One region of the Streptomyces nidicola genome, then DNA from elsewhere that is predicted to be linked to it. Evidence: riboswitches for the same ligand, from Rfam matches in the RefSeq annotation. Region 1 holds a riboswitch; each other region holds the start of a gene.
What was found. Region 1 has a riboswitch for cobalamin ahead of ACOKM3_RS31145 (cobalamin biosynthesis protein). Riboswitches for the same ligand answer to the same signal wherever they lie in the genome.
Positions count from the first base shown of each region.

Region 2: linked by a shared signal. The riboswitch ahead of metE (5-methyltetrahydropteroyltriglutamate--homocysteine S-methyltransferase) and the one ahead of ACOKM3_RS31145 (cobalamin biosynthesis protein) in region 1 are both predicted to bind cobalamin.
Region 3: linked by a shared signal. The riboswitch ahead of nicT (Nickel transporter NicT) and the one ahead of ACOKM3_RS31145 (cobalamin biosynthesis protein) in region 1 are both predicted to bind cobalamin.

Region 1 is NZ_JBNBPI010000001.1:6,901,695-6,905,638, reverse strand. Features, by position in the region: gene ACOKM3_RS31160 (lysozyme) at 68-817, shown strand; gene ACOKM3_RS31155 (inorganic phosphate transporter) at 1,023-2,297, shown strand; gene ACOKM3_RS31150 (hypothetical protein) at 2,356-2,577, shown strand; cobalamin riboswitch at 2,657-2,798, shown strand; gene ACOKM3_RS31145 (cobalamin biosynthesis protein) at 2,836-3,816, shown strand; gene ACOKM3_RS31140 (cobyric acid synthase) at 3,813-3,944, shown strand, end outside.
Region 2 is NZ_JBNBPI010000001.1:538,601-542,544, forward strand. Features, by position in the region: gene ACOKM3_RS02550 (amidohydrolase family protein) at 1-498, opposite strand, end outside; gene ACOKM3_RS02555 ((2Fe-2S)-binding protein) at 564-1,292, opposite strand; cobalamin riboswitch at 1,444-1,641, shown strand; gene metE (5-methyltetrahydropteroyltriglutamate--homocysteine S-methyltransferase) at 1,818-3,944, shown strand, end outside.
Region 3 is NZ_JBNBPI010000001.1:8,052,378-8,056,321, reverse strand. Features, by position in the region: gene rho (transcription termination factor Rho) at 1-909, shown strand, start outside; gene ACOKM3_RS36355 (GNAT family N-acetyltransferase) at 939-1,430, shown strand; gene ACOKM3_RS36350 (inorganic diphosphatase) at 1,496-1,999, shown strand; cobalamin riboswitch at 2,014-2,229, shown strand; gene nicT (Nickel transporter NicT) at 2,261-3,379, shown strand; gene ACOKM3_RS36340 (GTP-binding protein) at 3,524-3,944, shown strand, end outside.

The DNA.
Region 1 (3,944 bases):
ATCTCTCGCTACTCTCTGGGAGTTCCCTGGGGATTTGTCATGCACGTCGTCACTTTCGGGGGTAACCATGGCTCGCAGCCGCACAGCGTCCCGGCGTCGCCACCGCGCCGCCGCGCTCACGTCCGTCGCCGCACTGACCATCGGCGCCACCCTGCTCGCGGAGCTTCCGGCCCAGGGCGCGGGCAAGCCGCGCGGGCACGACGTCTCGTCGCACCAGAAGAACGTGAACTGGCAGAAGGCGAAGAACAAGGGCGCCCGGTTCGTCTACGTCAAGGCGACCGAGTCGACGAACTACCGAAGCCCCTACTTCTCCCGGCAGTACAAGGGCGCCCGCAACGCGGGCATCATCCGCGGCGCCTACCACTTCGCGCTGCCGCAGAAGTCCTCGGGCAAGGCGCAGGCCTCGTACTTCGTGCGCAACGGCGGGGCCTGGCGGCGCGACGGCTGGACGCTGCCGCCCGCGCTCGACATCGAGTACAACCCGTACGGCAAGGGCAAGCACCCCTGCTACGGGCTGCGGAAGTCGACGCTGGTGTCCTGGATCAGCTCCTTCAGCAACGAGGTCGTCCGCAGGACCGGGCGCCGTCCGGTCATCTACACCAACGCGCGATGGTGGAAGCAGTGCACCGGCAACAGCGGGGCCTTCGCCGCCAACCACGCGTTGTGGCTCGCCCGGTACGACGAGCGCGCCGGCGCACTTCCGGCAGGCTGGAACTACTGGACGTTCTGGCAGTACGCCGACAGCGGCCGGCTGCCGGGTGATCAGAATCTCTTCAACGGCTCGATGGCCCAGCTCAAGCGGTTCGCGAGGGGGTAGTCGAAAGGCCTGGCCGAAGGTCCCCGGAGCCCCTGGTTCCGGGGCCGTGGCGTCCTCGAACCGGAACGGGCGGCGCCGCCTCGCGACAAGCCGAACAAGGCCCCTCCGGATCGGGTCACCGGGGCGCCCGGCCCAGTTCATCTTCCGTTCACCCGGGCTCTTTACGTTCCAAAGAACCACTGACGTCCAACCGAAGCCTGGGTAAATGGAACACATCACGCTGCTCCTAGCGATCGTGATCGTTACCGCGCTGGTCTTTGATTTCACCAACGGTTTCCACGACACCGCCAACGCGATGGCGACGACCATCTCGACAGGCGCTCTCAAGCCGAAGACGGCGGTGGCCATGTCCGCCGTGCTGAACCTCGTCGGAGCGTTCCTCTCCGTCGAAGTCGCGAAGACGATCTCCGGCGGCATCATCAACGAGGACGGCCTCAAGACAGAGGTCATCTTCGCGGCGCTGGTAGGCGCCATCCTCTGGAATCTGCTGACCTGGCTGCTCGGCCTGCCGTCCAGCTCCTCGCACGCCCTGTTCGGTGGCCTCATCGGCGCCGCGGTCATGTCGATGGGCTGGTCCTCGGTCAACGGCGGCACGGTCGTCACCAAGGTGCTGCTGCCCGCGGTGGCCGCGCCGCTCGTCGCCGGCATCGCCTCGATGCTGGCCACCCGCCTCACGTACCGCATCAGCAAGAAGACGGACCAGAAGGCGACCGCCAAGGGCTACCGCGCCGGGCAGATCGCCTCCGCCGGTCTCGTCTCCCTCGCGCACGGCACGAACGACGCGCAGAAGACGATGGGCATCATCACCCTCGCCCTGATCACCGGCGGTGTCCTCGGGCACGACGCGGACCCGCCGCTGTGGGTCATCGTCTCGGCCGGTCTGGCGATCGCGCTCGGCACCTACCTGGGCGGCTGGCGCATCATCCGCACCATGGGCAAGGGCCTCACCGAGCTCGCGCCGCAGCAGGGCTTCGCTGCGCAGACCAGTGCGGCGACCGCGATCCTCGCCTCCTCGCACCTGGGCTTCTCCCTCTCCACCACGCAGGTCTGCTCCGGCGGTGTGATGGGCGCCGGCCTCGGCCGCAAGGGCGGCGTCGTCCACTGGTCCACCGCCACCCGGATGTTCGTGGCGTGGGGCCTGACCCTGCCGGCCGCGGGCCTGGTGGGCGCGGGCGCCGAGTTCCTGACCAAGCAGGGCCCGTGGGGCATCGGCCTCACCGCCGCGCTGCTCGTGACCGGCTCGGCGGTCATCTGGAAGCTGTCGCGCCGCAACTCCATCGACCACACCAACGTCACGGCGGACGCGCCGCACACCGCCCCCGCGCAGGAGGCCCCGGGCGTCGTGACGACCGCGATCGCCTCGGTCTCCCCGCCGCCGGTGGGCACGATCGAGACGGTCGAGTCCGAGGCGAAGGTCGCCGACCGGCCGAAGGCCGGTGCGGTGAACGACCCCGCGCGCCCCGCCGGCGCCACGCTGTAGTCAGCGCCGTAGTCAGCGCCGTAGTCAGCGCCGTAGTTCAGAAGGAAGCAGGGCAGGAATGAAGATCGACTGGGCGGCCCTCGGCTCCGTCTTCGGTGTCTCTCTCGTCGTCACCGTGGCCCTCGTCGGCCTGTTCACCCTCGGCATCGTGGGCCTCTCCAAGCGGGAGTCGGCGGCGCGTGACGGTGGCTCGGCGGCGGTCGCGACGTCCGGGGCGTACGCCTGCTTCGCACTGTGCGCGGCGGCTGTGGCCTACGGGATCTATCTGATCGTGGCCTGACACCCAGGTCTGCGTGAGCGGGGTGCGGGACGTGCGACGTCCCGCACCCCGCTTGCGTGATCAACAGCAAGTTGACGTGCCAACTCGGAGCGTGGTGGACTTCCCCCGCCATATACGGCAGCAGTTGAGGAAGCCGGTGCGAATCCGGCGCGGTCCCGCCACTGTGAGCCCCCTTCTCGAAAGGGGCGAGCCAGGAACTCTCGCTGCCGGTCTCGTCGAACCAGGGCGTGGACACCCTGAGTGAGGACACCTACCGCCATGCTCGCCCCGCGCGGCACCTGGCGGCACGAGCGCGTGTACGCGTGCGGTGCCGCCGCCGGAATCTTCGCCGACCTTCTTCTCGGCGATCCGCGCCGTGGGCACCCCGTCGCCGGATTCGGGCGCGCCGCCGCGGCCGTCGAGCGCCGTCTGTGGCGGGACCACCGTGGCGCGGGCGCCCTGCACACCGTGGTGTGTGCCGGTGGCGCCGCCGCTCTCGCCGCCGTCGCCTCCCGTGCCGTACGCCGCTCCCCCGCCGCCTCCGTCGCGTTGACGGCCGCCGCCACCTGGGCCGTCGTCGGCGGGACCTCGCTGGGCCGGGAGGCACGCGGCGTAGGGGCCGCCCTTGAGGCCGGTGACGTGGAGCGCGCGCGGGAGCTGCTGCCCCGGCTGTGCGGCCGTGATCCGCAGGGGCTCGACGCCGACGGGATCGCCCGCGGCGTCGTCGAGTCCGTCGCCGAGAACACCTCCGACGCCGTCGTGGGCGCGCTCGTGTGGGGCGCGCTCGGCGGGGTTCCGGGCCTGGTGGCCTTCCGCGCCGTGAACACGCTCGACGCGATGGTCGGGCACAAGTCCGCGAAGTACCGGCGGTTCGGCTGGGCCTCGGCCCGCCTCGACGACGTGGCCGGCTGGCCGGGGGCCCGGCTGACGGGTGCGCTCGCCGTCCTCGCCGGTGGCCGCCCCCGGGAGGCGCTGGACGCGTGGCGGGCGGACGCCGGGCGGCATCCGAGCCCGAACGCCGGTGTCGTCGAGTCCTCCTTCGCGGGGGCGCTCGGGGTGCGGCTCGGCGGGACCTTGGCGTACGGCGGCCGGGTCGAGCACCGGCCGGTGCTGAACGCGCCGGGGCGGGCGGTCGAGGTGCGTGATGTGGATCGGGCCGTGCGCTTGTCGCGGCGGGTGTCTCTGTTGGCGTTGGGAGTCTGTGTGGGTGCGCGAGTCTGTGTGGGTGCGCGACGGATACGAGCGCGGGGGCGACGATGACGGGCGGCGGACTGCTCGTCGCGGGGACCACCTCCGACGCGGGCAAGAGCGTCGTCACCGCCGGGATCTGCCGGTGGCTGGCGCGCCAGGGCGTGAAGGTCGCGCCGTTCAAGGGGCAGAACATGTCC
Region 2 (3,944 bases), 6.4 Mb from region 1:
GCGCCGAACCAGGCGCCGCAATTCGTCAGGGCCGGAGGCCTCGCCGCCGAGGAACCAGCAATGGCCACCGGGCGGAGTGACCGGCACCGTGGCCGGGACGACACGCGGGCCGACGGCCGCGCCCTCCTTGATGTCCCGGGCGAGACGCACCGCGAGGCCACCCCGGTCACCCAGATCTCGGACCGTCGTGACACCGACGCTCAGCAGCTGCTCCGCCCGACCCGCCATGGCGGCGAACAGCGCCTCGTCGCCCTGCTCCTGGAGCGTGGCGACGGGGTCGGGGCCCGCGTCGAAGCAGAGGTGCACGTGGGCATCGATCAGGCCGGGGAGCACGGTTCCGGCAGGAAAGTCGAGCCGAGGCTCATCGGGCCGCGCCCGGCGCTCGACCTCTTCGCGCGGGCCGACGCAGGCGATGACGCCCTCGCGTACGAGCACCGCGCCGTCGGCCAGGGCGTCACGATCGGGTCCGACCAGGACGTGCGCGGCGGTGATCAACATGAGGCGCGGCTCTCCTTCGTGTGTCTTGTCTTCATCGTCGTCCAGTCACTCCACCATCACCGCCATCACCGCACCAAACAGCAGTCTCCGCACTTGCCGCCGCCGGGCGCGCGGTAAAAGAGGCAACAGCTGCGTCGCCGGAACGACAGATCGGCTCCGGTGATCCGGCCCGTGCCCCGCAGTCGGCCCGTCTCCAGCAGTTCGCGTGTCAGACGCGTGAGATCCGTACGCAACTCGGGCCGCGACCTCAGTAGTTGGGCCGCCGAGCCGACGAGCGCCGACGCGGAATTACCGGCCAGCAGGCGCGGCGCCACCTTGGTGGTGAGGGCGTTCTCGACCGCCTCCAGGACGCCGTCCACCTGCTCGTGGACCGCGTCGGCGAGTGACGGGAGTTCCGCCGCGCGTCGGCCCTCGGGTCGGCGCAGCCGGATGGCCGAGCCCTCGCCCGACCACTCCACCGCGCTCATCGTCGGCACGATCCCGTGGACGAGCGCGCAGGCGAGGACCGGTGACCAAAGGCGGGCCGCGAGACCCAGGTGGGCGATGGAGACGCCGATACGGGGTTCGGGTGTGCGGTAGTGGTCGTTGACCGCCTGGGCCCGTTCGGCGAGCCCGGCGCGCACGAGCCGTGCGTCGGCGTCGACTTCAGCTTCAACTTCGGCTCCGGCTCCGGCTCCGGACGACCGCGTCGGGGCCGTGTCGAGGGCGAAGAATCCGCCGATCCGCGACACGTCGCGCAGCGCCTCGGCGACCTGTTCCGGCGCCACTTCCGTCTGCGCGAGCCGTTCGGGCATACCGCTTCCTCCCTCTCGCCGAGGAGTTCCGCACCGGTTCCTCGGGGCCGCCGTCGCCCGTGTTCGCGGCCATGATGCCATCCGGCGCCGAGCGGCCGGCGGGCCGGACGTTGTGGCGGCCGCCGGGCGCGGACCCGTAGGGTGAACGACGCAGCTGGTTCGCCCCGCCCGCCAGACGGGGCGTCGCAAGAGGGAACCCGGTGGGAATCCGGGACTGCCCCGCAGCGGTGAGTGGGAACGACCGCCGTCATACGCACTGGACTCCGGAACAGGGGTCCGGGAAGCGACGGTCACTAGGTGTCCGCCCTTTCGGGTGGGCGTGCCCGCGAGTCCGAAGACCTGCCGACTGCCCGCGCACGGACGAATCGTGCGCGGAGATCTCGGTGACCTCGAGGGCGGGTCGGCGTACACATACCGGCGGAAGGCCGCGCCTCGCAGCGCGCGGTCGCCGCCACGGTGGTGTCACTCCTTCGTGCCGCAGAAGCCTCCGGGATCCCAGGGATACGTCTCTCGAAGGAGATTTCCGTGACCACCAGGACCGCGATCACAAAGACCGCAGCCGCACGGGCCACCGTGTACGGCTACCCCCGCCAGGGCCCGAACCGCGAACTGAAGAAGGCGATCGAGGGCTACTGGAAGGGCCGCGTCGCCGCCGACACTCTCCGCTCCACCGCCGCCGAACTGCGCCGCGCCACCTGGCAGGACCTGGCCGCGTCCGGCATCGACGAGGTGCCGACCGGCGACTTCTCCTACTACGACCACGTCCTGGACACGACCATGATGGTCGGGGCGGTGCCCGAGCGCCACCGGGCCGCCGTCGCGGCGGACGCCCTGGACGGGTACTTCGCCATGGCCCGCGGCACCCAGGACGTCGCTCCGCTGGAGATGACCAAGTGGTTCGACACCAACTACCACTATCTGGTACCGGAGTTGGGTCCTGACACGGTGTTCACCGCCGATTCCGGCAAGCAGGTCGCAGAGCTGCGAGAAGCCCTCGGCCTGGGCCTTGACGGTCGTCCGGTGCTGGTCGGACCTGTCACCTATCTTCTCCTGTCGAAGCCCGCCCCGGGCGTGGCGGACGATTTCGATCCGCTCACCCTGCTGGACCGGCTGCTGCCCGTATACGCCGAGGTCCTCACCGACCTGCGCGCCTCGGGTGCCACCTGGGTGCAGCTCGACGAGCCCGCGCTGGTCCAGGACCGCACCCCGGCCGAGCTGAACGCCGCCGCCCGCGCCTACCGTGACCTCGGCGCCCTCGTCGACCGCCCGAAGCTCCTGGTCGCCTCGTACTTCGACCGGCTCGGCGAGGCCCTGCCGGTGCTCGCCAAGGCCCCCGTCGACGGCCTCGCCCTCGACTTCACCGGCTCCGCCGCCGCCAACCTCGACGAACTCGCCGCCGCCGGCGGCCTGCCCGGCAAGCGCCTCGTCGCCGGCGTGGTGGACGGCCGCAACGTCTGGGTCAACGACCTGGAGCGGTCCCTCGCCACGCTCGGCACCCTGCTCGGGCTCGCCGAGCGCGTCGACGTGGCCGCTTCCTGCTCGCTGTTGCACGTCCCGCTGGACGCGTCCGTGGAGCGGGACATCGAGCCGCAGATCCGGCGCTGGCTCGCCTTCGCCCGCCAGAAGACCACCGAGGTCGCCACCCTCGCCAAGGGCCTGACCCGGGGAACCGGCGTGGTCTCGGCCGAACTCGCTGCCAACCGCGCCGCGTTGAACTCGCGCGCCACCTCGCCCATCACGCGCGATCCGGCGGTGCGGAGGCGCGCCGCCGCCGTCACCGAGGACGACGGGCGCCGCTCGCAGCCGTACACCGAGCGGACCGCCGCCCAGCGGGCCCTCCTGAACCTGCCGCTGCTGCCGACCACGACCATCGGCTCGTTCCCGCAGACCGGCGAACTCCGCGCCGCCCGAGCCGACTTGAGGGCCGGACGCATCGACACCGCGGGGTACGAGGACCGCATCAGGAACGAGATCCGTGAGGTCGTCTCCTTCCAGGAGAAGGCCGGCATCGACGTGCTCGTGCACGGCGAGCCCGAGCGCAACGACATGGTCCAGTACTTCGCCGAGCAGCTCACCGGCTACCTGGCGACCCAGCACGGCTGGGTCCAGTCGTACGGCACCCGCTACGTCCGCCCGCCGGTCCTCGCGGGTGACATCTCCCGCCCCGAGCCGATGACCGTGCGCTGGGCGACGTACGCCCAGTCGCTCTCCGACCGCCCCGTCAAGGGCATGCTCACGGGTCCCGTCACCATGCTCGCCTGGTCCTTCGTCCGCGACGACCAGCCACTTGGTGACACCGCCCGACAGGTGGCCCTCGCCCTGCGCGACGAGGTCAACGACCTTGAGGCGAACGGCACTTCGGTCATCCAGGTCGACGAGCCCGCGCTGCGCGAGACGCTCCCGTTGCGCGCCACCGACCACGCGGCCTACCTCGCCTGGGCCACCGAGGCGTTCCGCCTCACCACCTGCGGCGTCCGGCCTGACACGCAGATCCACACGCACATGTGCTACGCCGAGTTCGGTGACATCGTGCAGGCCATCGACGACCTCGACGCCGACGTCATCAGTCTGGAGGCCGCCCGTTCCCACATGCGGGTCGCCCACGAGCTCGCCGCTCACGGCTACCCGCGCGAAGCCGGTCCGGGCGTGTAC
Region 3 (3,944 bases), 1.2 Mb from region 1:
GTCGGCGGCGCCCCCGCCGACGCGACCCGCCGCCGCCCGCGCTTCGCCGACCTCACCCCGCTGCACCCCAGCGGGCGCTTCCGCCTCGAACACCCGGCCGCGGGGCTCGCCGGACGGGTCGTCGACCTGTTCACGCCGATCGGCAAGGGGCAGCGCGGCCTGCTCGTCGCCCCGCCGAAGACCGGCAAGACGGTCCTGCTTCAGCAACTCGCCGCCGCGTTCGCCGCGAACCACCCCGAGACCCACCTCATGGTGGTGCTCGTCGACGAGCGCCCCGAGGAGGTCACCGACATGCGCCGCTCCGTGCGCGGCGAGGTGTACGCCTCGACGTTCGACCAGCCGGCGAAGGCACACATCGCGCTCGCCGAACTCGCCGTGGAGCGCGCCAAACGCCTCACCGAGCAGGGCCGCGACGTGGTGATCCTCCTCGACTCCCTCACCCGCCTGTGCCGGGCGTACAACAACGCGGCCGCCACCAGCGGCCGCACCCTGTCCGGCGGCGTGGACGCGGCCGCCCTGCACGGCCCGAAGCGCTTCTTCGGCGCGGCCCGCGACGCCGAGGAGGCCGGTTCGCTGACCATCCTCGCCACCGCCCTCGTCGACACCGGCTCCCGCGCCGACGACTACTACTTCGAGGAGCTCAAGAGCACCGGCAACATGGAGCTGCGCCTCGACCGCGTCCTCGCGCAGCGCCGCGTCCACCCGGCCGTCGAGCTCGCCCCCTCCGGCACCCGCCGCGAGGAACTCCTGCTTCCCGCCGCCGAGTTGGCCGTCGTGCGCGGGCTGCGGCGCGCCCTGCAGAGCCGGGACCCGGCCGCTTCCTACGAGGCCCTGCTCGACAAGCTGCGCCAGACCCCGGACAACGCCACGTTCCTGCGCCAGGCGCAGTCCACCGTGCCCGCGGCCTGACCCCGCCCCGGATGCGTAATACTCGACCCATGAACGCGAGCATTACGCGCCGCGGAGGGGGCCCTCCGATCACCGTCCGGCGGGCCACCGCCCAGGACACCCGGCGCCTCACCCGCCTCGTGCGCAACTCCAGCGCCTACCGGGACCCCTACGCCTCCATGGTCGCGGGCTACCGCGTGGGCCCGGACTACGTAGAGGCGCACCACGTCTACGTAGCCATGAATCCGGCCGACGAGCGGGTGCTCGGCTTCTACGCGCTGCTCACCGAGCCGCCGGAGCTGGACCTGATGTTCGTCGCGGACGAGGCGCAGGGCCGGGGCATCGGGCGGCTGCTCGTGGACCATATGCGGGAGCAGGCGCGGGCCTCGGGCCTCGACCACGTCCGGGTCGTCGCGCACCCGCCGGCCGAGGGCTTCTACCGCTCCATGGGCGCGCACCGCACCGGCACCGTGCCCGCGCGTCCGCCGGCCGTCGCCTGGGACCGGCCCGAACTCGAATTCCCCATTCCCCCGGCCGCCTGAGGGGTTCCGCCCTTGCCCGGCACGGCGCACACTCGTGGGCGTCGGAATGCGGCAAGGAGGCCACATTGGGCAGCAGCCAGGCACGCGCCGAGGCGTTCGACGTGACCGTGGAGATCCCGCAGGGCTCACGGAACAAATACGAGATGGACCACGAACTCGGGCGGATCCGGCTCGACCGGATGCTGTTCACGTCGACCCAGTACCCCGCGGACTACGGCTACATCGAGGGCACACTCGGCGGCGACGGGGACCCGCTGGACGCGCTCGTCCTGACCGGCGACGCGACGTTCCCCGGCTGCGTCGTCGAGTGCCGGGCGATCGGCATGTTCGTCATGAGCGACGAGAAGGGCCCGGACGAGAAGGTGCTGTGCGTGCCCGCGCACGATCCACGGCACGACGCGGTCCGGGACATCGAGGACATCCCCGAGTTCGACCGCCTGGAGATCACCCATTTCTTCGAGGTCTACAAGGATCTGGAGCCGGGCAAATCGGTCGACGGCTCCCACTGGGAGGGCCGGGAGAAGGCGTACAAGGAGATCCATCGCGCCCGCGAACGCGCTTCCGGTTAGGCGATAGGGAGGTAGTAGGGTGGTCGGGCCGTGGTGCTCGGGAAGACCGGTGACGGCCCTTCAGGGGCCCATTCCGGAGCGGCCCTCGCCACTGTGATCGGGTTTCGGACAGTGACGTCCGAAGCGCGTCGTTCCATCCTGTACGCCACTGGCGGCCGTCGGCCGCTGGGAAGGCCGGAGCGGCGGGCACACCCGTAAGCCAGGAGACCGGCCGCGGCATCTCACGAAGTGATCCACGAGGTGCTGGAGCGTGATCGACGCATGACCCTGCCCGGGAACTCCCCGAACCCTGCCCTGAACTCCCCCTCCCCTGCCTTCCGTTGGCGCCGCGAGGACACGCTGCGCACGGCCGGCCTGATCGCGGTGATCGCCGCGCTGCACGTCGTCGCGTTCGGCGTGCTGTTCCTTCTCGTCGTCCCCGAGCACTACGAAGTCGACAACAAGGCCTTCGGTATCGGCCTCGGCATCACGGCGTACACGCTCGGCATGCGGCACGCCTTCGACGCCGACCACATCGCGGCCATCGACAACACCACCCGCAAGCTGATGGCGGACGGCAAGCGGCCCGTCTCGGTCGGCTTCTGGTTCGCGCTCGGCCACTCCAGTGTGGTCGTCGCGATGGCGGCGCTCGTCGCGGGCGGCGCAGCCCTCGCGGGCACCCTGATGAACGACGACTCGCGCACCCACCAGGTGCTCGGCGTCGTCGGCACCACCGTCTCCGGTTCGTTCCTGTATCTCATCGCGGCGCTCAACCTCGTTGCCCTGATGGGCATTCTGAAGGTCTTCAAGGCGATGCGCGCGGGCTCCTACGACGAGCGGAAGCTCGAGGAGCACCTGGATTCCCGCGGGTTCATGAACCGGATCCTCGGCCGCTTCACCAAGTCCATCACCCGCCCCGGCCAGATGTTCCCGCTGGGCTTCCTCTTCGGCCTCGGCTTCGACACCGCGACCGAGGTGACGCTGATGGTGATGGCGGGCAGCGGCGCCGCCGCGGGCCTGCCGTGGTACGCGATCCTGTGCCTGCCGCTGCTGTTCGCCGCGGGCATGAGCCTGTTCGACACACTCGACGGCACGTTCATGAACTTCGCCTACCAGTGGGCGTTCTCCAACCCGGTGCGCAAGGTGTTCTACAACCTCACCATCACCGGTCTGTCGATCGCCGTCGCGTTCTTCATCGGCACGATCGAACTCGTCGGCGTCCTGCACGACAAGCTCGACCTGAGCGACGCGGTGACCGGCTGGATCGCCGGTCTCGACCTCGACAACGTCGGCTACGTGATCGTGGGCCTGTTCGTGGTCGTGTGGGCGGCGGCGATCGCCTACTGGCGGCTGGCGCGGGTCGAGCAGCGGTGGTCGGCGCGGGTGGCCGACGGCGCGTAATTCGGTTGCCCGGGCGCGCGGCCCCTGCTGCACTGAACGCAGCGGGCAACCCCGCGCGCCCCTACCGTGAGGACCGATTCATGCGCTCTGCAGACATGTTCCTTCAGAAGGCCCCTGCCCTCTCCTCCAAGGACATGACTGCCAGTGCACACATTGAATCTGGGCATTCTCGCGCACGTCGACGCCGGTAAGACCAGCCTGACCGAGCGGCTCCTGCACACCGCCGGGGTGATCGACGAACTCGGCCGGGTCGACGACGGGAGCACCCGCACCGACTCCCTCGACCTGGAGCGCCGGCGCGGCATCACCATCAAGTCCGCCGTTGCGTCGTTCCCGCTCGGCGACACCCACGTCAATCTCGTGGACACACCGGGCCACCCGGACTTCATCGCCGAGGTCGAGCGGGTCCTCGGGGTCCTCGACGGGGCGGTGCTCGTCGTCTCCGCCGTGGAGGGTGTGCAGGCGCAGACCCGCGTCCTGATGCGGACGCTGCGCCGACTGCGCATCCCCACGCTGGTGTTCGTGAACAAGGTCGACCGCGGTGGCGCCCGCGAGGCCGCGCTCC